Regions from separate parts of the Paenibacillus guangzhouensis genome, predicted to be linked through region 2. Evidence: predicted binding sites of a transcription regulator. Region 2 holds the regulator's gene; the other holds the start of a gene.
The links. Region 2 encodes LexA, which represses DNA repair genes until DNA is damaged. Its sites were predicted from a motif close to CGAACATATGTTCG; they were not measured.

Region 1 (11,343 bases), 1.8 Mb from region 2:
AGCTAACCGATGCGCAAAAGCAGGTCGTTACCGAGATATTAAGCGATTTGCGCTCACCCAGCTGCATGAATAGGCTGTTGCAAGGAGATGTAGGGTCAGGGAAGACGGTCGTTGCTGCCATTGCCTTGTTCGCTACGGTGCGGGCAGGGTATCAGGGCGCGCTCATGGTGCCGACGGAGATTCTCGCTGAGCAGCATATGCGGTCGTTGCAGAAGCTGTTCGAGCCGCACGGCATTCAAGTCGGTTTGCTCACGGGCAGCGTGACGGGGCGCAAGCGGAAGGATTTGCTCGCATCGCTGCAGATGGGCATGATCGATATTGTAGTCGGCACGCATGCGCTGATTCAGGAGGATGTATTTTTCCGTCAGCTGGGTCTGGTTGTTACCGATGAGCAGCATCGATTCGGGGTCAATCAACGGAGTGTACTGAGACGTAAAGGCATGAATCCGGATGTGCTGACGATGACGGCGACACCGATTCCGCGAACGCTCGCCATCTCTGCTTTTGGCGATATGGATGTCTCGACGATCTCGGAGCGTCCGAAAGGGCGCAAGCCGATTCAGACCTTCTGGGTGAAGCACAGCATGCTAGAGCGTGTACTGGGCTTCATACGCAAAGAAGTGGATCAAGGCCGCCAAGCCTATATGATCTGTCCGTTGATCGAAGAGTCGGAGAAGATTGATGTGCAGAATGCCATCGATTTGCATGTTCAGATTCAGCAAGCGCTCCCTCACTACCTGGTAGGTCTTCTTCATGGTCGGATGAGCGCGCAGGAGAAGGAAGAGGTCATGCAGCGATTCAGTCGCAATGAAGTGCAGGTGCTGATCTCGACAACGGTCATTGAGGTTGGGGTCGATGTGCCGAACTCCACATTAATGATCGTGATGGATGCGGATCGGTTCGGCCTATCGCAGCTTCATCAGCTGCGTGGACGCGTCGGTCGAGGTGAACATCAATCCTACTGCATTCTGATCGCGGATCCGAAGTCGGAGGTCGGCCAGCAGCGTATGCAGGTCATGACGGAGACGGATGACGGGTTCGAGGTGTCGCGGCGCGATCTGGAGCTGCGGGGTCCGGGGGATTTCTTCGGGACGAAGCAGAGCGGCTTGCCGGAGTTCCGCCTCGCGGATATGGTGGCAGACTTCGCCGTGCTGGAGCAAGCGCGCGATGATGCAGCGAAACTCGTTAATGATGCGGATTTCTGGACGTCAGCGGCTTATATCGGGCTTCGCAAGTTCCTGCAGCGCGAACAAATTTTCCAAGGAGATTTGTTAGATTAGTTCAATTGACAAGCTGCCTCCGCATATACTGGGGAATATTGCAGAAGTTGGTTCCTCAGGAGGTGTCTATTCGTGAGCTATGTCAAGTATGGGATTAGCCCGGATTTCGTAGAGCGGGTCAAGACCAAGACGAAAAATCCGCAAGTGAAGGACAAATTGAAGAAAATGCTGGACGGCGTGAACAAACATGATCTTCAGGATCGGACGAAGGTTCGTCGACTCGTCAAATCAGCTGCGGTCATCCTGAATGAGAAAATATCAGGGACGCAGGAAGACCAGATTGTTGCATTCGTTCTGGCACAGAAAATTGATCCGAATAATACGTTTCATCTCATTAAGCTGTGGGGGATGTTCCGTTAGGTTTGCTATACCCCGTTCTAGGGAATGCCCGTACTTCGATTCTGGAAGGCGGGCTTTTTTTACCACTTCAGAAAGTTTAGTTTTTGTCATGCAACAACTTATACTTTCTGATTGGCGGTCGCTCATCTTCGAAAAGCCTCGATAGAGGGTTTCTCATAAATATAAGGCTGGAGACGTTTTTCGCGATTTGGGCAACATATGCTACAATAGGAAGCGCGGATACATGATGTACGTACATACGGGAGGGATTTGACGTGACAAGATTTCAAGCTTTTGTGATCGATCAACAAGATGAGGAAGTCATTACGCAAGTCAAGACGTTAACGATGGAAGATCTACCTGCTGGGGATGTCACCATTCGTGCTGCATATTCCAGTGTGAACTATAAAGACGGTCTGGCAACGCTGCCGGGCGGCGGCATTGTGAATCAATATCCCTTTATTCCGGGGATTGATGTTGCAGGGACGGTTGTCGAATCGAAGGACGAGCGGTTTGAAGAAGGCGATTTCGTATTGGTGACAGGATACGGGCTGGGTGTGTCCCATTTTGGTGGGTACAGTGAATATGTCCGAGTGCCCGGGGATTGGGTTGTGCATCTTCCTGAAGGCATTACCCTGAAGGAGTCGATGGCGCTCGGTACAGCTGGGTTTACTGCTGCATTATCTGTACATAAGTTAGAGCAACAGGGTCTGAGGCCGGATCAGGGCGAGGTATTAGTGACAGGTGCTTCTGGCGGCGTAGGCAGCCTTGCCGTGGCGATGTTATCGAAGCTCGGTTATCATGTGGTAGCTAGTACGGGCAAGTCGGAGGAGCATGACTTCCTGCGAAAATTAGGAGTGAAGGAGATCCTCTCACGAGAAGATGTATCGCCTGAGCAGATTAGACCGCTTAACAAAGCGCGCTGGGCGGCTGTTGTCGATCCTGTCGGTGGGAACACTCTTGCGCATGCGCTCAGTACGACCAAGTACGGCGGGGCTGTTGCGGTGAGCGGGATGACCGGGGGGGCAGGATTCCCAGGCAATGTATATCCGTTTATTTTGCGCGGAGTACAGCTCATTGGGATCGATTCTGTCTATTGTCCGATGGAGGAACGACTGGCGATCTGGAGACGGTTAGGATCGGATCTGAAGCCGGATTTGCTGCTCGAGGAGATCGGACGTGTTACGACGCTTGCGCATTTGTCGCATGAGCTGCAGATGATTCTGCAAGGAAAGCAGCGTGGACGGCTTATCGTAGCTTTATAACTGACAGAAATCGACATGATATGGTGGACGGTCGACGGTTGTTCTGATACAATAGAGGTAATTGGAAAATATTACGTTTGCGAAGAACGCAAGCTGAGGAGAAGGCTCCCGGTTTGCGTTCTTTTTTGTTGTCATCAGTATATAGGAAGGTGGATTCGTTATGAGAGTAAGACTGTCATCGCATTTGGACCGTGGCTTGAAGCATCGAAATACGGACCTATTCGGAAGGGAAGTTTGTGATGCGAAGGGGTCATTACAGAAGGACAGAGCTTGGATCGGAGCGCGTAAAGTCGATGGCGTGATTCATCAGCCTTGGTTCAAGCGACTACAGGAGCACCGTCAAGGACGAGATTTCACGTAAAGAGAGATGAGAATTGCAATAATGTAGGTGGAGGGGTAAAAAGGATGCCAGCTCAATCCGATAAGGTAAGAGCGGGGTATCCTTTTTTTTAGAGGCGGGTGACTTGATCAATCGGATCGATAGGTTTATAAGTACAACAGTCTAAATTTTTACGAATGACCAAAATGGTTATACAGTCAGTTCAAGTGCTATAACAGGTGAAAACATCAAAACAGAATGAGTACACCTATAGCAGGCTATAGGAGGGAGAACGATGAAGGTATTTGGTTTTTTGGGTTCTGAGATTCGGAGTATGCTGCGGAATAAATCCGTGCTGATCCCGGTCCTCGGTGTCCTGGTAATCCCTCTGCTCTATTCAGGGATCTATTTGATTGCCAATTGGGATCCTTACGGAAATGTCAAGAATATGCCCGTTGCGGTTGTTAACCAGGACAAACCCGTCATTTACGAAGGGAAGGAAATTGCAGTAGGACGCGAGCTGGTCAAGAAGCTGCATGAGAATCCGACCGTCGATTTTCATTATGTGACGAAGGATGAGGCGCAGAAGGGGCTCGATAATCACGATTTCTATCTGATGATTGAGATTCCTGAGCAAATGTCGCAGAGTGCAACGACGATTCTGGATCCCGTCCCACAGACGATGAAGCTGATCTATAAGGAAAATAGCAGTTATAATTTCTTATCTGGTCAAATCTCCGATAAAATCGTAGAGAAGCTGAAGAATGAAATCTCAAAGACGATGACGGAGACGTATGTGGAACAAATGTTCGGTGCGATTAACACGGTATCGGATGGGCTTAGCACGGCAAGCAAAGGCGCTGGTCAGATTGAAGACGGTCTTGCTCAGCTCGGGGACGGCATAACCGATTTCAAGCATCAAGTGAATTCACTCATCGATGGCAAACTGGCTTCAGCGGATGGCATGATGGATGAGTACATTCAAAAGTACGGCCAAGATTTACAGGCGAAGCTGCATGACCAGATTGATCAAGAAATTGCGAAGAATGAAGGTCCGATCAATGATAAAATTCATCAGGAAATCGATAAGACCGTCAATCTGAAGAATGATGCGTTGAAAGAAAAGCTGCATGAGCAAATCGATCAGTATGCCGATCAATACAGCAGTGTGATCAACGAGAAGCTCCATGATGAGATTGATCGGACGATGACGCAATATAATGATGCGGTTCGCCAGACGATGCATCAGCAGATTGATGCAACGATGGCCCAATATAATGATGCAATCAAGCAGATGATGCATTCGAAATTAAACGATGAGCTCAGCCAATACAGCGAGCCGATTCGGCAAATGCTTCATGCGCAGGTCGAATCGGAAGTGAACCAGCACAGCCAAGAGATTAAGGCGAATATCATTGCGGCGATCGATCAGGAGCTGAATGCCCAATTCCAGAAGTTCGTTGCGGATGCGAAGAAGCAGGCAGGACAGGTGGATGAAGTCATTCAACAGTTCCTGAAGGACGTGCAGCCGATCATCGACAAGCTGCCGCCAGATCAACAGGCGAAGCTGCAAGAGCAGCTTAAGAAGCTCGAAGAATTGAAGGGGTCGCTCGGCAAGTGGATCGATGACCAGATTCCTGTGTTGCAGCAGAAGATTCAGTCGCAGGTCAATGCGCTTGTGAGTCAGAAGCTGGATGAAATGCAGCCGAAGTTGGTCGCGAAGCTGCACGCGCTCGTGGATCAGAAATTCAAGGAGCTGGAACCGGCTGTGAATTCGATGCTGAATTCGATGCTTGATTCGAAATATGAAGCGTTAAAGCCGGAATTGATAGCCAAGATTCACGCCGCTGCGGATTCGAAATATGATGCGATGCAGCCGGAAGTGAACGAAAAGCTGCATGAGGCTGCTGACATGAAGTTCAATCAAATGAAGCCTGAGCTTGTCAGCGATATTCATAGCGCTGTCGAGGATAAATACAATGAGCTCGAACCGGAGTTCTTGAAGAAATTCCACAGCGCGGTCGATGAGAAGTACTTCATGATCTTGCCGAAGCTGGCAACTCAGCTGCATGAGATGGCGGATGTGAAATATAAAGCAGGCAAAGAAAAAGTGGATCAGCTCGCGCATGAGAAGCTGTCTGAGGTGAAAGGCAAGGTTGCCGATGCGAAGCATACGGTGAACGGGGCGTTCGATCAGCTTCTTGAAGGCCAGCAGAAATTAATTGCTGGGGAGCGGGAACTGAAGGATAAGCTTCGTGAAGGCGCTGAGAAGGCGACACAAGATCCTACAGCGTCCACGTACGAATATTTTGCCAACCCGGTTGCGAGCGATAAAGAGAGCAATCATGACGTGACGAATTATGGCCTCGGTATGGCGCCATACTTCCTTGCTCTTGGATTATTCGTAGGGGCCCTGATGTTCTCGATTATCTTCCCATTGTCGGAGACTTCGTCCAGACCGCCGTCAGCGCTTGCGTGGCTCGTGAGCAAATTCGGCATTATGTCGCTCGAAGGCTTCATCCAAATGCTGATCGTCGGACTGTTCGTGCTCTATGGACTTGACATTGAGGTGACGAACACGCCTCTATTCTTCATCGTATGTATGGTGACGAGCCTCACTTTCTTTGCGCTCGTCCAGTTCTTCACGACGTCGTTCGGCAATGTGGGACGTTTCATCGTGATTCTCCTGCTCGTATTCCAATTGTCGGCGTCTGCAGGGACATTCCCGATCGAATTAGCGCCTGATTTCTTCCAGGCGATTCATCCATTCTTGCCGATGACGTATGCGATCCGCGCTTTCCGTGGTGTGGTATCGAGTGGTAATTTCGCGGATGTCTGGACGAATATTGGTATGATGGGGATCTTCCTTGGAAGCTGCCTCTTCGGAAGCTATTGTTACTTCCGCCTTCGGTTCTTTAAGCTTCAAAAATCGGAGCGGCGGGAGCAGTCGGTGTCTGTGTAATGGATTGATACTAAAATCGTGAATAGAGAGATGAAGAAAAGGGAGCGCTGAGGCGCTCCCTTTTTGCGTTAATCAATGGAGGGATGATGTTCGTAATGGGTTATTCGCTGTCTTCGAGCGCGTTCTTCTGTAACGGCTTGATGATCGCATAGGCGAAGGTGAAGAAGGGGCTGGCCCATAGGAACACCGCATATGGCAAGTATTCAACGACCGGGACACCGAGCGTCGAAGCGAAGAAGGCGCCGCTGACCCCCCATGGGATCAAGGGGTTCACGAGCGTTCCACAGTCTTCGAGCGTCCGGGAGAGCGTTCTCGCCGGAATATGGCGCCGCGCATACTCGTCCTTGAACATCTGGCCCGGCAGCAGGATCGATAAATATTGCTCCCCTGTCATGCCGTTAACGGCAATGGAAGAAGCGCCGGTCATCAGTACGATGCTGCTCTTCCGCTTCAGCGGTTGAATGACGGTGCGGAAGAAAGCTTCGATGACGCCGCAATGCTGCAGCAGGCCGCCCAGCGATAAGGCGATCAAGATGAGCGATACGGACCACATCATCGACTGCAAGCCGCCGCGATTGACGATCGCAGCGACGGTCTCGTTCGCAATCGTACTCTTGTAGCCGCTCTGCATCACTTGGAACCACACGTCAATGGCGCCCTGATGCTGCACGAATGCAGTGATCAGGAGGCCGGTGACGATCCCTACGATTAGCGTCGGCAAGATGGGTACACGTCTGACGGAGCAAATGACGACAGCTAACGGCGACAGTAAGGTGAGCCAGTGGATATTGAAGCCTTCCTGCAGTGCAAGCTTGATCTGTTCCATCGAACTTAAATCGATCGTGTCGGTCTTCGTCGCGAATAGGAAGAAGATCGTCGTCACGATGAGAGCAGGAACGGTCGTATAGAGCATATGGCGGATATGCGTGAATAGCGTCGTACCTGCGACAGCGGGTGCGAAGTTCGTCGTATCGGATAGCGGTGACATTTTGTCGCCGAAGCAAGCGCCGCAAATGACGGCTCCCGCTGCTAGCGTTGGCGAGACGCCTGTCGTTGCCGCAATCCCCATAAAGGCGACGCCGACGGTACTCACAGTAGTGAACGAGCTGCCCGTAAATAACGAGATCATGATGGTCACATAGAGCGCACTCACGGCAAAATAATTCGGTTGAATATAATCCATGCCATAGTAGAGGATGGTTGGTACGGTACCGCTCATCATCCAGACGGCAATGAGTATCCCGATCAGGGAAAGGATCAGAATGGGCATGATCGCGGTCTGAATACCGCGAAGGATCGCCGATTCGATGCTTGTCCAAGAGATGCCGAATATCCATAAGAGCGTTGCGGTGCCGACTGTCGTCGCGAGAAGCGGGAGATGCGGCTCTGCCTTTAAGAGGAAGATCGAGATGAATAGCAGGGCGAGAATAAAGACAATGAGCAGCATGCTCTTGGAGAAACTGAGTTGTTTATTCATGATGTATTGCTCCTTCGTTGGTGTTCCTTGTGATTGCGCATTTATGCTTTTTAGCTTTTATGCGTTAAAGTATACGGGATATGCAGGGTTAACGTCAATGTTATCAACATACAGAACAGGATGATTTTAGGGAAGATGAGGGTGTGTCGGTTGCTTCAGTGTTCTGTCGGTTATGCAGCCTTATCCGGCATTATCTTCGGCGAGTTGTATCATCCTGCACAAGTCGATTCAAATTTAGGCACCGATTTCCATAAAATTCACTTGCATAACGAACACCTGTTTGGTATATAATAAATAACAATACGAATGTTTGTTCGTGGTGATTGAGAGTTAGGAATACGACTTGGAGGGTGTTAAATTGAGTCAACCAAGCGAAAGGGTCATCTTTTTAGCGGACTGTCAGAGTTTTTATGCGAGCGTAGAGAAAGCAGATCATCCAGAATATTACAACAAGCCGGTAGCTGTGGCAGGGGACCCTGCGCGAAGGTCAGGCATTATTCTGGCGGCCTGTCCCCTTGCGAAGAGCTTCGGTGTCACGACAGCGGAGCGTCTCGGGGAGGCGCTCAGGAAATGCCCGGATCTCGTGATTATGCGCCCTCGGATGCAGCACTACATCGATGTCTCCTTGCAGATCACACAAATCTACGAACAATTTACGGATCTGGTCGAAGTATTCAGCATTGACGAACAGTTCCTGGATATTACGGCAAGCCAGTCGCTGCTGGGGGATCCGGTCACGATTGCCCGAGCCATCCAGGACAGAGTGATGTATGAGACCGGCATACGTGTACGCGTCGGGATCAGCTCGAATAAGGTGCTCGCCAAGATCGCGACCGATATCTGGGCGAAGAAGAATAAGACGGGGATCTTCACGCTGTCGCGTTCCGATCTGGAGCGTACGTTATGGGAAGAGCCAGTTCATAAGATGTATGGCGTTGGCTCCCGAATGACCGCGCACTTCACGAAGCTCGGGATGATGAAGATCGGGGATATCGCCAGAACGCCGCTGCCGGAATTGAAGGAGAAATTCCGTGCGCGCTTCGGCAAGCAGTCCGACATTCACGCCGAGGTCATGTGGCGTACGGCGAACGGTCTGGATGACAGCCCGGTGTCGCCAGGCACCTTCCATGTCGCACCCAAGTCGGTCGGACACATGATGACGCTGCCCCGGGATTATGCGGACGCTTCGGAGGTCGACACGATCCTGCTCGAGCTGACGGAGGAGGTCTGCCGCGATTGCCGGCAGAAGGGCTATATGGGCTCGGTCGTGACGGTGAGTTGCATGTGCAGCCCGTATGAGGCGCCGACAGGCTTCTCCCGCCAGATGAAGATGCCTGATCCGACGAACAATACGAACAAAGTATTCGAGGCCGTGAAGACGATCTTCTACAAGTATTGGGATCAGATGCCTGTGCGGCGTGCCGGCGTCATGCTCAGTGCGCTTACCGACGACGATGCGTATCAGCTGACGTTGTTCGAGGATCAAGAACGGATGCGAGCGCTCGACCGGGCAACGGATCGAATTAAGGAACGATACGGCAGTGCGGCCATCATGCGGGCTTCGTCTGCCACGAAGGCAGGGCAAGCGGCGGAACGGTCGATGAAAATTGGGGGGCATTATAAATGAGTAAGAAGCTGGAGAATAACGGTCTATGGGAGTCGAGTCGTATGATGCTGCCACAGCATCGAGAAGCTTTACTCAGCAGGCATCATGACCGTCGGGGCGTGAGGTCGGATCCTCCCAAGCGGGAAGACATGGAATTAATACGTGATTATATTCTGCTTCCCATCATGCACACGCTAGTTATCAAGAAAGTCTCAGAAGCGAAGGTCTCCACCGAGACGCTAAAATCATTATATGCCATGGCAGCCCAAGTTCTCGCCGCCAATATATACAAAGATCTATCCAAGGTAAAACAAGAAATGATGGAAAAAGAAATCCGCGTTGTCAATGAGGAAAAGCATGAGGATGTATTGAAGCTGCATTATGCCTATCATGATTTTGAAGATCGGTTGATTATAACCAAAGAATACATGAAGGCGGAAATAAGCAAGAGATTAGCCCGATATACGGATAGTCTCATCATAAAATTAAGTAGACTCTAAATGTCATTTCGTAGAACAAAGAGGAGCATTTGCCGCGGCGAATGCTCCTCTTTGTTAATGAAACCAAGGATAATGAATGTTTTTCTTATTGTTTGTAAAGGGGATGTAATGATAATGTTGAGAGTTTGTAAATCTATATACATGGTACATGCAATTTTATTATAGTTACGGTGTGGTCAGAAATATCTCCGTCAGAGATCCAGCCACAATTCAACCAAGGCGGTGCAGACACACGTGTTAAAGAACAAATGGGCACGACTATTTTTAACGATTCCTTTATCCATGAGTTTCATTGGATCAGCGATTCCTATGGCTTCGGTTCGTGCGGAGGCAACAGAAGTTCCGACCCAAGCCGTTCTATCGAAGGCGACAGGACAATGGATGTCGGGAGAATTCCATGTGCACACCTATGAATCGGATGATGCACAAATTTCGTTAGAGGATGCATTGGACCATGCATTTGATACCTACGGATTTGATTGGATCGCAACGGCGAACCATTTGAGATCTTCCAAACGAGACGATACGGGCGTAGACATTCCGGGCGGTCCGATTCCGTTCTCCAAAGGCGCCATGGAATACGAGGTTCCGAAAATCAAACAACTGCAAGCCCAGGGGAAATATGCAGGAAAGACGATTTTCTCCGGCTTCGAATGGGACATGCCTTCGCATGAGCACGTATCTGTTGGCATTTTGGGCGATCAACCGAACTCGGAAGCGACGCTCAGAGCAGCGAACCAATTCGAATATTTGTTCACAAATCGAGATAAAACGTGGTTCGATCCAGCCGACGTTGCGATGTGGGACCAACAGGGAAAGCGTGCGTATACCACGCATGCGGACGCATTGACTGCGGTACAATGGCTCAAAGATCGTTATGCTGAGACGAGCTATATGATACTGAATCATCCTTCTCGAATCGTAGGTAAATACACGATTGCGGACATTCGTGATCTAAATAATGCAGCGCCAGACATCGTATTCGGCATGGAAGGTATGATCGGCGGACAGATGGAACCTGACCGCGGCGGCTATAATACAACGTATAATACCGCGAATCCTACCGCGAACACGAATTACAAGAACCGGTCCTATGGCGGGACGGATTACATGGTTGCCAAAGTTGGCGGCGTATGGGATGCCTTGTTAGGCGAAGGCCGGCGGTTCTGGAATTTTGCGAATTCAGATTTTCACTTCAAAATTAGAGGTCCATACTCCAGCGGCTATTGGCCAGGGGAATATTCGAAGAATTACACGTGGACGGAAGGCCGCGATATGCAATCCATATTGAATGGCATGCGTTCTGGTAAATCGTTCTCTGTCTACGGCGATTTGATTAATGCCTTAGATTTCAACGCAGCAAGCAACGGCGTGAAGGAAGAGATGGGTGGCGAATTAAAAGTAACCGAAGGCGACGATCTTCAGCTTACGATCCGCTTCAAGAGTCCAAATAAGAACAACTACGAGTCTCCCGTAGACAGCGGTATTTCTGCGAATGTGACGCCGCAAGTGGACCACATCGATCTGATCGCAGGGGATGTCACGGGAAAGGCGGAGCCTGGAACCGCGGCATACAACAAAGATATGAACGATTC
Region 2 (11,343 bases):
AATCATATTCCATAGGGTCCAAGATAACTTTGGTCGTATTTAATGAGATTATAAATGAAGAATTAAGTGGAGTCGTGACTGTGTTGATCAACAACATGGGACAGTTAATTTAAAAATGTAAGATCGAAAATATCAGCATTTTCAAAATTATAGGAATAAAATAACCTCGGGAAAACCGAGGCTATTTTTCATTTGAAGTTAAATAATGTGCCCCCAAGGTCACCCCCTAAATGCCCCCAGACATATCAATTCAGAACCTTTAATAGCCAAGTTTTAAATTTTTTTCTTCATATAATATAAGGAATAACACGGCATAATATACTATCGCACGCAAGTCCACCTATTGGAACGCGATCAATACATTACTCTATACTAAGCTTGACGCTGTATGCGTCGGGGGTTTTTGTTTGTGTGGGTATTTTTCGCGAGATGGTTGTGAGGGCATGAGCACCCACAAATAATTAATTATCGAGGATGGTTTGAAGATGAGTCTCATATTTGTCCATCAACAGTGGATGTAAAAGTTGATGGCAAGGTAGTAGTGAGTATGGAACAAGTTTCGATGTTGGTTCCCTTATCTTTCGAATGATAGTTCTGGAAAGATTCAACGAGGAACTTTCAAGAAACAACAATAACCCCAGTGAATTAACTGGGGCGTGTAGTCACATTAGTACGCAATTTTTTCGCGTAAAGTCGTGGTAGCGGAATCTACTAAAGATCAGATTTAGAAATAAAGCCGGAATCCTTAAGTGGAGTGACATTGAGAGTCGAGTCATCATTCACTGTTAAATGAATGATGTTATCGCCTAATTTAAGCAGCCCCTCATTAGAAAGGGAGATCTTAAAATCAGGGTATTTTTTCCCTAAGATCTCAACAAGATCCCGTCCATTTATTGACTCTATTGTATTCACAGTTGGCTGGACCTTTTTTTGAGCAATAGTGATCGTGCCTTTATTAAAATCAACATTTGCTCCCAATAGACCAGCTACATCACGTACTGGTAAATATGTAGTGCCATTAACGAGCAAAGGTGAATTTTTAAGCTTTTGCTCTTTTCCATTCACAACGATTTTTAACTTTGCAATGGAAGCTTGGAATACTTCCGGTGCAGCTGCTGCAATTGTAACAGTACCGAGCATCATGCCGATGAAAAGAGTTGCGGTTGTTTTAATAAATTGCTTATTCAAGGTATCCCCCCCTATTCATTAGACCTTATTATAAGTGAAAAAGTGGCATGATTTTACATTAAAATGTGAGGAATTGATTAATTTGTCACATAAGCCAATGCAACTGTGGTGAACGGTCCTCAGATAGAACTTATAAGTGCATTACAAAACCCTCAGCCCAGTCGATATAGAAAGCAGTCAGGCTACTTAGACCATGGTATCTATCATTCGCTTCAATTCTATTGATGCATATTAATAGAGTAGGAAGAGAGGTGAAGACAATTGAGTCTATTTATTGCTTTAGATGATGGACATGGAATGCAACCGCCAGGTAAGCGGACGCCTTTGTTCAAGGATGGGACGCGGTCAAAAGAAACCGGTGAGCCATTTATGCACGAGAACGAATTCAACCGTGCGGTTGTTGCTCTTTTGGACGAGCACCTACAACGATGTGGTTTTCGTACATTGCTCGTGGCGCCAGGAGATAGCGATGTTCCCCTGAAGACCCGGACGGACACAGCGAATCAATCCGGTGTAGACCTCTATGTATCCGTTCATGCGAACGCAGCAGGAGAGACATGGGGGAGTGTGAATGGGATTGAGTCATTCTACTATCCCGGACGTGTGACCAGCATGAAAGCTGCGGAAGCGATTCATGCAAGGTTGGTCCAAGGCACGAAGCTCCGCGACAGAGGCGTCAAACCGGCGAATCTCCATGTGCTAAGGGAATCTACAATGCCGGCAGTCCTCGTGGAGTGCGGCTTTATGGATAACATGGAAGAAGCCAAGCTTTTGCTGTCGGACGCATATCGAGACCTATGTGCTGAAGAAATTGCAAGAGGTGTCTGCCAGTATTTTGGGATCGCGTATGTTGAAACGGAGGCGAATGTCATGTTAGCGAAGGAAGATGCCAATAAATTAATCGATCTGTATCTAAAACCAGCTTGGGAAATAGCGCAGCAAAAAGGGGACGAGGCAGGAAAGAAAGAAGCGAATCGATTAGCGAATGAACTGCGAAAAGCTTCGGGGCAGGCTCCACAATGATTCGAAAAAACAAGCTGAGATCTGTGTGATACAGATACCAGCTTGTTTTTTGGTTGTCGTTAAACATGTCCTAGTTCAACGAATGTTATAGGAATTAGCGCATCGCTCTTTAAACAACACGGCTAATATGTAGGGCGGATTAGTGCATGTTACGGAAAAGACCAATAACTTTGCCTAGAATAGTCACATGATTCAATCGGATAGGTTCCATCGTTGCATTCTCAGGTTGCAGTCGAATGTGATCCTTTTCCTTATAGAAAGTCTTAACCGTTGCTTCATCGTCTTCCGTCATCGCGACGACGATATCGCCGTTATTCGCTGTCTGTTGTTGGCGTACAATAACGAAGTCTCCATTATGAATGCCTGCTTCGATCATACTCTCACCCATAACAGAAAGCATAAATACATTCTGGTCATGTACGAATTGCTCCGGCAGCGGGAAGTAATCCTCGATGTTCTCCGTTGCTGTAATCGGTGCACCTGCGGTAACTTTCCCCACGATTGGTACCTTCGCAATCATCTGCGTATAGAGATGCGTATGTTCGGATTCTTCTTGGCTCAGAAGCTCGATTGCCCGCGGCTTGGTAGGGTCGCGGCGAATTAAGCCTTTCTTCTCTAGTCGATCCAAATGGCCGTGCACAGTGGAGCTGGAAGCTAGACCGACAGCTTCTCCAATCTCACGAACAGAAGGAGGGTAACCTTTAGATCGTACTTCATTCCTTATAAATTCTAAAATAGCTTGTTGTCTATTGGATATTTTAGACATGAGGTTCAACTCCATTAGTAGACTTTTACAAAATTATAGCATAGAACTACCGTTCGTACAAACATTAGTTCTAAAATATACGAACAAGGGGAACGAATGTTCTAAAAAGTTATTGACACAAACGAATGTTCGTGTTAAATTATGGACATAGAAAACAGAACAAACGTTTGGGGTGCTGAAAATGCTAAAGTATAGCTCATATCAAAGTGTTTATAATAACCAGTCCAAAGTCGTGAATAGAGGCTCTTTCCTTAAGAAGAAGGTCGTTCAGGTCGTGTTATTTTTAGTTCTTGTATGCAGCTTGACGAGTATGGGGTTATTGAATGCTTTTGCTGCGGATACACGTGATGGGGAACGGAATGCGAACATACCGCTTCAGATTGTTGTTTCTCCGGGGGATACGTTGTGGGCGATCGCGAAGGAACATAAGCCAGACGGAATGGATGTTCGTAATTATATTGAAGAGATCAAAGAATTAAATGGTAAACGTAACAGTTCTATTCAATCTGGTGAAGTGATTAAGTTACCAGTTCTTAAAGGATAAATTGTATGCAAGTGTAAGGCATAGGCACATGCTGGGAGCGGACGGGTTACCCTTGACAACCTCTATTGTAAATGTCAAAGTAATAAGGACAGAATAGGGGGGATAGGGATGGATTTCGAAAAAATTGTTGAGCGAATTAATGAATTGGCTCGTAAACATAAATCGGTAGGATTGACACCGGAAGAGACGGTTGAACGGGACGCGCTTCGTCGACAATATATTGATGGGTTCAAACGTTCCTTGAAGCAACAGCTCGATAATATTGAGATTGTTGATGAGGATGATAATAATCCAACAATTAAACATTAGATGAAGCAAGTTTTCCTTCGGGAAAACTTCCAAGGAGGAAGGATTTGGATGGCCCGCTCATGGGAAAGAATGGTGCGTAAGAACACGAAGAATGTAAATAAGGTTCGTAAGAAGCAAGGGCAACAAATGATAGGATCGAGTAGAGAAGCGAAATCAGATGTGGATCGGTATGTTGGTCGAAATCTGATTCTGCCAATTACATTAGTTGCATTCGGTTTATTGTATGCAATTCTATATTCTGCAGTAGATCAAAAAACCTCGCCAGCCTTATTTTGGGGGACCGTAGGTTTATACATATTCCTGGGAGTTGTGATCTTCCTTCGTAGACCCTATATTAGCGTAGGTAAATCTTCTATCGGGACACGTCGTTTCAATCGAGACGTACGGCTGGATGCAAGTCAAATCAAAGAGATTACTGTACAAAAAGGTTATGTCGTTATTAGTCCAAAGGCTAAAGGCTCCAACTGGGTGTTCTCCAGATTAATGAACCGTTATGAGACCGCAGTGATCGGTGAGCGATTGAAAGAGTTTGCACGCGTTAATCATGTTCCTTTTGAAGAACGTTAAGGATAGAGCACTGTAAAGGTATGGGGGAGAAGAGAGATGACGATTAAGGCCGTATTATTCGATCTGGACGATACTTTATTATGGGATGATCGCAGTGTGAAGGAATCGTTTGAAGCGACATGTGTTGCAGCTGCGCAAGCGTATCCTCACATTCAACCTACTGCGTTGGAAGAAGCGGTGAGACGAGAGGCTAGAGCCCTCTATGAAACGTACCCAACGTTCCCCTTCACGCAGATGATCGGGATTAATCCTTTTGAAGGATTGTGGGCGAATTTCACACATGGGGAACAACAAGAATTTCGTCAATTACAGGCATTAGCGCCAGGTTATCGTACGGAAGCATGGACAAAAGGTCTACAAGCGTTAGGTGTCGAAGATGCAGCGCTCGGCGAGCGTCTAGGTTTATTATTCGCGACTGAACGCCGGGCTCGTCCTTATGTCTATGAGGAGACGTTCCAAATTCTCGACGAGTTGAGAGGGAATGTGAAGCTTCTATTATTAACGAATGGATCACCTGACCTGCAGCAGGAGAAGTTGAACGGAGTTCCTAACATTATTCCTTATTTTGATCATATTGTGATTTCAGGGGCATTCGGCGAAGGTAAACCAGCTTCTTCTATCTTTAGACATGCGATGGCTGCGCTTGACATTGAACCTCATGAAGGTCTTATGGTGGGTGACAAGCTTACGACGGATATCAAGGGTGCGCTAGGCGTAGGTATGCATGCTGTTTGGGTGAATCGACATGGTGTCCAACGTTCGGATGAAATTGTTCCAGATTATGAAATCACACATCTCTCGGAACTACACAATATTATTAATCAACATGCTTAAGTAAGAAGTAGCCCTTGTTGCCGAAATCGGAACAAGGGCTTTTTTTTGTGCTCGGCTATGACATTTGATACAAAATCGTCACAAAGAATTGACAAAGATAGCCCGAATGAGTCATTCTTCTCATGTACAATCAAATTATAATGAAAAAGGAAATTTGTTCCGCGATACATAGAGGAGAGGTTAAAATGAAAAAATTAATGTTCTTGATGCTTGGGGTTATGCTGTTATTAACTGCCTGTGGTGGAGCGAAGCAGACAAGCTCGATGAAAGTTGGCGATTTCGCTTATACGGATCAAGCGGGTCAAGCGTTCGGTCTTGCTGATTTGAAAGGTAAAGTATGGCTCGCTGATTTCGTATTTACGAATTGCACATCCGTTTGCCAACCGATGACGTTCAACTTAACGGATCTTCAGAAGAGATTGAAAGCTGAGAACTTAGACGTTACATTCGTATCTTTTAGTGTTGATCCTGACCGAGATAAGCCGGAGGTTATGAAAGCGTTCGCTGACAAATTCGGCGTTGACTTTGCGAGCTGGCATTTCTTGACCAATTACAAGCTAGAAGATATTCAGGCTTTCGCAAAATCATCCTTTAAGACGATTGTAGAGAAGGAACCTAGTTCGGATCAGATGATTCATGGCACATCGTTCTATTTGGTAAGTAAAGAAGGATATATCATGAAGAAGTATGATGGCGTAGAAGATGTTCCATACGATCAAATCATTAAGGATGTTAAAGACTTAATCTAACGAACAAGTAAGCAGATTAGAAAGGAATGCAAATCATGCAAAGAAAAAAGATGAGTATGCTTGCGATTGCTTGTATCCTCTTGATCGCTTTATTAGCAGGTTGTTCAGGATCGAATGAGGGTATGAATCATGACGGCATGAACATGGATATGGACATGAGCGAAGATGCCATGAATCCGATCAAAGTAGAAATTATTCTGCCAGCGCAGATTACCGCCAATAAAGATGTTGTGCTTCAAGCGAAAGTAACGCAAACGGACAAACCTGTCGATGATGCGAAGGAAGTCATGTTTGAGCTATGGCGTGGAGAAGAACAAGAACATGAGAAAATTGAAGCGAAACTTACCAGTAATGGCGTATATCAAATTGAAAAGCAGTTCGCAGAATCCGGGGAATATACGATGATCGCGCATGTTACAGCCCGTGAAATGCATTCCATGCCTAAGAAAACTTTCGAAGTTGCAAAATAAACAAGAAGAGCCCGCTTCCGTCTGAAGAAGACGAAGCGGGCTTTGAATATTTAGCGCAGAAATGAATTCATTAGGCCTTTTGGAACGCAGGGTCATCGTAAGAAGTAGCAATCCAGCCATCTTTCTCAATAAAGAGGCGAACAGCAACGATTTGACGGTTATCCATGAGCGTAAAGAAATGCGGCGTGTGCTCAGGAACGGAGATGACATCACCAGCTTCTAACTCGACGTTGAAATAACCTACGTCGTCTTTTCCCTTGATGATGAAGATCCCCTTTCCCGCCGTGATAGCGCGGATCTCATCTTCCGTATGCGTGTGGACGTCTTCGAATTTTGTGAGTAGTTCTTCAAGATTCGGAGTTGCATCGGATAGCGTAATGATATCCCAGATCTGATAGCCACGACGTGCAGCAAGGTCACGAATCTCTACATCATAGGTCGCGAGAACTTCGGCTTTCTCCTCATCGGAGAGAACGAACCGTTCACGAAGGTTTTCTGGCAGCTTCGTTGGATCCCAATGCTCATATAATACTTCTTGGTTCGCTAGAAATGCACGAACGTCTTCTTCACCTGAAATACGCTCTTTTGTATTACGAATGTAAATTTCAGCCAAAATTAATCCCTTCTTTCCTATAAATTAACTTGATTTTGATTGTATTATAGTGGATTTTGAGCTGGCTGTCGACTTTTAATGCATTGACACTTTTCTAAACATTGGTATTCTGTTAAACTAATTCTTAACGTTTTTGCAGAAGGAAGGGGATTGGGCATGAATAAGCTGAGCATACAAGAACAAATGAAACATAAAATCCTTATCCTTGACGGCGCAATGGGAACGATGATTCAGCGTGAAGACTTAACGGCGGATGATTTTGGGAGCGAAGAACTTGATGGCTGTAATGAGATTCTTGTTCTAACGCGACCGGATGTGATCCAGAAGATTCATGAAGAATATCTTGAAGCTGGCGCGGATATTTTGGAGACGAATACATTTGGTGCCACGAGCGTGGTACTTGCAGAATATGATTTGCAAGATCGAGCAAGAGAGTTGAACTTGGCAGCAGCCAAGCTCGCAGTAGATGCAGCGAATAAATATTCAACACCGGAGTGGCCGCGTTATGTTGCGGGTGCGTTAGGACCGACGACGAAGACATTGTCCGTAACCGGTGGAGTCACGTTTGATGAACTTGTCGATTCTTATTATGAACAGACCGTTGCACTTATTGAAGCCGGTGTTGATACGATATTGCTCGAGACATCGCAGGATACATTGAATGTGAAGGCCGGAAGTATCGGCATACGACGCGCATTTGAGACAACGGGAAAGACGCTTCCGCTGATGATCTCAGGTACGATTGAACCGATGGGTACGACACTTGCTGGTCAGAACATCGAATCTTTGTATATTTCATTGGAGCATTTGAAGCCAATCTCCGTGGGGTTAAACTGTGCGACAGGCCCAGAGTTTATGCGTGATCATATTCGTTCTTTATCTGAAATTGCCGATACGGCAATTAGTTGTTACCCTAATGCGGGGTTACCAGATGAGAATGGTCACTATCATGAATCCCCGGATTCGTTAGCGAAGAAAATGGCAGGGTTCGCGGAGCAAGGCTGGCTGAATATTGCAGGCGGATGCTGCGGAACAACGCCAGATCATATTCGTGCATTAGCGGATACAATGAGTCAGTTCCAACCGCGTAGTGCTTTTGGAACACACCCTCCAGCCGTATCAGGTATTGAGACGGTATATATTGAATCGGAGAACCGGCCTTACATGGTGGGTGAACGGACGAATGTATTGGGTTCACGTAAATTCAAACGCCTTATCGCAGAAGGGAAGTACGAGGAAGCGTCCGAAATCGCACGAGCGCAAGTGAAGAGCGGTGCACACGTCATTGACGTCTGTGTACAAGATCCGGATCGTGAAGAAGCCGAGGATATGAAGAAATTCTTGGAGCTAGTCGTGAAGAAGGTCAAAGTACCTCTCGTTATTGATACCACTGATGCGAAGGTTATTGATTTGGCGCTGAAGTACTCACAAGGGAAAGCGATTATTAACTCCATTAACTTAGAGGATGGGGAAGAGAAATTCGAACATGTTGTCCCATTAATTCATAAGTACGGCGCTGCTGCAGTTGTCGGAACAATTGACGAACGTGGACAAGCAATTACGCGAGTAGATAAGCTAGAAGTTGCGAAGCGCTCGCGTGAACTATTAGTGAACAAATATGGCATGCAGCCTGAAGATATTATTTTCGACCCGCTCGTCTTCCCGGTTGGGACAGGGGATGAACAGTATATTGGTTCTGCCAAAGAGACAATCGAAGGGATTCGCCTCATTAAAGAAGCGATGCCAGAATGTCAGACCATCCTTGGCATTAGTAACATTTCGTTCGGTCTGCCGGAAGCTGGTCGTGAAGTGCTGAACTCCGTCTTCTTGTATGAATGTACGAAGGCAGGACTTGACTACGCGATCGTTAATACCGAGAAGTTAGAGCGTTACGCCTCGATCCCTGAGCATGAGCGTCGCCTATCCGAAGAGTTGCTCTACGATACGAATGATGCGACACTTTCTGCTTTTGTAGCGGCTTTCCGGGATATGAAGGTCGTGAAGAAAGAGAAGGCTTCGAACTTGACGTTAGAAGAGCGTTTAGGATCTTACGTTGTTGAAGGAACCAAGGAAGGCCTTATTCCAGATTTGGACGAGGCGCTTAAGAAGTACACAGCACTTGAAGTGATTAATGGACCGCTGATGGAAGGGATGTCTGAAGTTGGTCGATTATTCAATAATAATGAGCTGATTGTAGCTGAGGTACTGCAGAGTGCAGAGGTTATGAAGGCATCCGTTGCTCATCTAGAGCAATTCATGGAAAAAAATGAATCATCGGTTAAAGGTAAAATCATGCTCGCGACGGTAAAAGGCGACGTGCACGATATCGGCAAAAACTTGGTTGAGATCATTTTATCGAATAACGGGTATGAGATCGTGAATCTAGGCATTAAAGTTCCGCCTGAGCAGATCATCGAAGCTTATCGCAAAGAGAAGCCAGATGCGATCGGACTATCGGGACTACTCGTGAAATCGGCGCAGCAGATGGTGTTGACCGCACAAGATTTACGCAATGCGAATATTGATGTTCCGATTATGGTTGGTGGTGCAGCGTTGACACGGAAATTCACCAAAACACGTATTTTACCCGAATATAACGGGCTCGTTCTCTATGCGAAGGATGCGATGGACGGCTTAGATCTTGCGAACAAAATTATGGATCCGACGCACCGTCAGCTCATGATAGCAGAGACTGCAGCGATCAAGGAAAGTGTAGGCGAAGAAGAGGAGAAGAAGCCGCTGCCGAAGCTCACGAGAGCCGTGCGTTCGAACATTTCGCAAGATGCACCGGTATTCATTCCGCCAGATCTCGATCGTCATATTCTACGCGACTATCCATTAGGGCATATTATTCCTTATGTAAATATGCAAATGCTGCTGGGGCATCATCTTGGATTACGCGGTTCGGTAGAACAAATGCTGGCAGAGAAAAATCCTAAGGCGGTTGAGTTAAAAGCAACCGTCGATGAAATATTACAGAACGCCATCACGGATGGAACGATTAGAGCGCAAGGCATGTATCGATTCTTCCCGGCGCAATCATCTGGCGATAGTATTATTATCTATGATCCGCAGGACACGACGAAGGTCCTTCATACCTTCACCTTCCCGCGTCAGCAAGTGGAACCGTTCCTATGCTTAGCCGATTACCTTAAATCCGTTGATAGTGGTATCATGGATTATGTTGGATTCTTGGTGGTAACTGCAGGCAATGGCGTGCGTGAGCTCGCGACGAAATATAAGGAAGTAGGGGACTACCTGAAATCCCATGCGATTCAAGCGACAGCGTTAGAAGTCGCCGAAGGTCTAGCTGAGCGGGTTCACCACATGATGCGCGATATTTGGGGCTATCCGGATCCGCAAGAGATGACAATGAAACAACGTCATGGTGCGAGATATCAAGGCATTCGGGTATCCTTCGGGTATCCTGCGTGTCCGGATCTGGAAGATCAAGGACCATTGTTCGAGTTGATGAAGCCTGAGGACATTGGTATTCAATTGACAGAGGGATTCATGATGGAACCGGAAGCTTCGGTATCCGCGATGGTATTTGCCCATCCGCAAGCGCAATATTTTAACGTAGAGAAAGTATAATATAAGATAAAGACACAAGAGCCTCCGATTTCGTTGGAGGCTCTTGGTGCAGAATGGAGGGATGGCTATGGAACTCTATTTCTTAGGGACAGGTGCAGGGATGCCGACGACAGAGCGAAATGTGACGTCCATTGCGCTGCGCATGTTCGACGAGCGTGGTACCTTCTGGTTGTTCGATGCCGGCGAAGCGACACAGCATCAAATATTGAAGTCGCCGCTTAAACCGAGTAAACTTGAGAAAATATTCGTTACCCATTTGCATGGAGATCATATCTTTGGACTTCCAGGATTGTTATCCAGTCGCTCCCATCAAGGAGGAACGGAGAAGCTTGAAATCTATGGACCAACAGGTCTTCGTCAATATCTCAAGACATCATTGCAATTAAGTCAGTCCCATCTCAATTATGAGATACGGATTATAGAGGTTGATGAAGGAATTGTCTTTGAAGATGAGCAGTGCAAGGTTGAAGCAGCAAGGTTGGATCATCGCATTGAATCTTTTGGATATCGGGTAATGGAAAAGGATCGCCCGGGACGGATCAATGTTGAGGCCTTAACGAAGGCAGGCATTCCTCCAGGTCCGATCTATGGCAAGTTAAAGAAGGGCGAAGATGTGGTTCTTGATGACGGAACAGTTATCACTCCCGATGAGTTCATCCAAGCGCCGATTCCAGGCATGATTATCA

Region 1: a site for LexA is predicted at 7,946-7,959, ahead of GCU39_RS04065 (DNA polymerase IV). Genes of this name have one in related genera too.

The regions. Positions count from the first base shown of each region.
Region 1 covers NZ_CP045293.1:945,565-956,907, forward strand. The annotation lists gene recG (ATP-dependent DNA helicase RecG) at 1-1,280, shown strand, start outside; gene GCU39_RS04040 (stage VI sporulation protein F) at 1,353-1,640, shown strand; gene GCU39_RS04045 (NADPH:quinone oxidoreductase family protein) at 1,895-2,884, shown strand; gene GCU39_RS04050 (hypothetical protein) at 3,045-3,245, shown strand; gene GCU39_RS04055 (YhgE/Pip domain-containing protein) at 3,499-6,165, shown strand; gene nhaC (Na+/H+ antiporter NhaC) at 6,266-7,642, opposite strand; gene GCU39_RS04065 (DNA polymerase IV) at 8,001-9,269, shown strand; gene GCU39_RS04070 (YhjD family protein) at 9,266-9,748, shown strand; gene GCU39_RS04075 (S-layer homology domain-containing protein) at 10,031-11,343, shown strand, end outside.
Region 2 covers NZ_CP045293.1:2,708,113-2,719,455, reverse strand. The annotation lists gene GCU39_RS12130 (stalk domain-containing protein) at 712-1,188, opposite strand; gene GCU39_RS12125 (N-acetylmuramoyl-L-alanine amidase family protein) at 1,450-2,211, shown strand; gene lexA (transcriptional repressor LexA) at 2,351-2,977, opposite strand; gene GCU39_RS12115 (LysM peptidoglycan-binding domain-containing protein) at 3,252-3,521, shown strand; gene GCU39_RS12110 (DUF896 domain-containing protein) at 3,630-3,830, shown strand; gene GCU39_RS12105 (hypothetical protein) at 3,879-4,397, shown strand; gene GCU39_RS12100 (HAD family hydrolase) at 4,434-5,231, shown strand; gene GCU39_RS12095 (SCO family protein) at 5,417-5,980, shown strand; gene GCU39_RS12090 (FixH family protein) at 6,016-6,450, shown strand; gene GCU39_RS12085 (1,2-dihydroxy-3-keto-5-methylthiopentene dioxygenase) at 6,521-7,063, opposite strand; gene metH (methionine synthase) at 7,220-10,657, shown strand; gene rnz (ribonuclease Z) at 10,725-11,343, shown strand, end outside.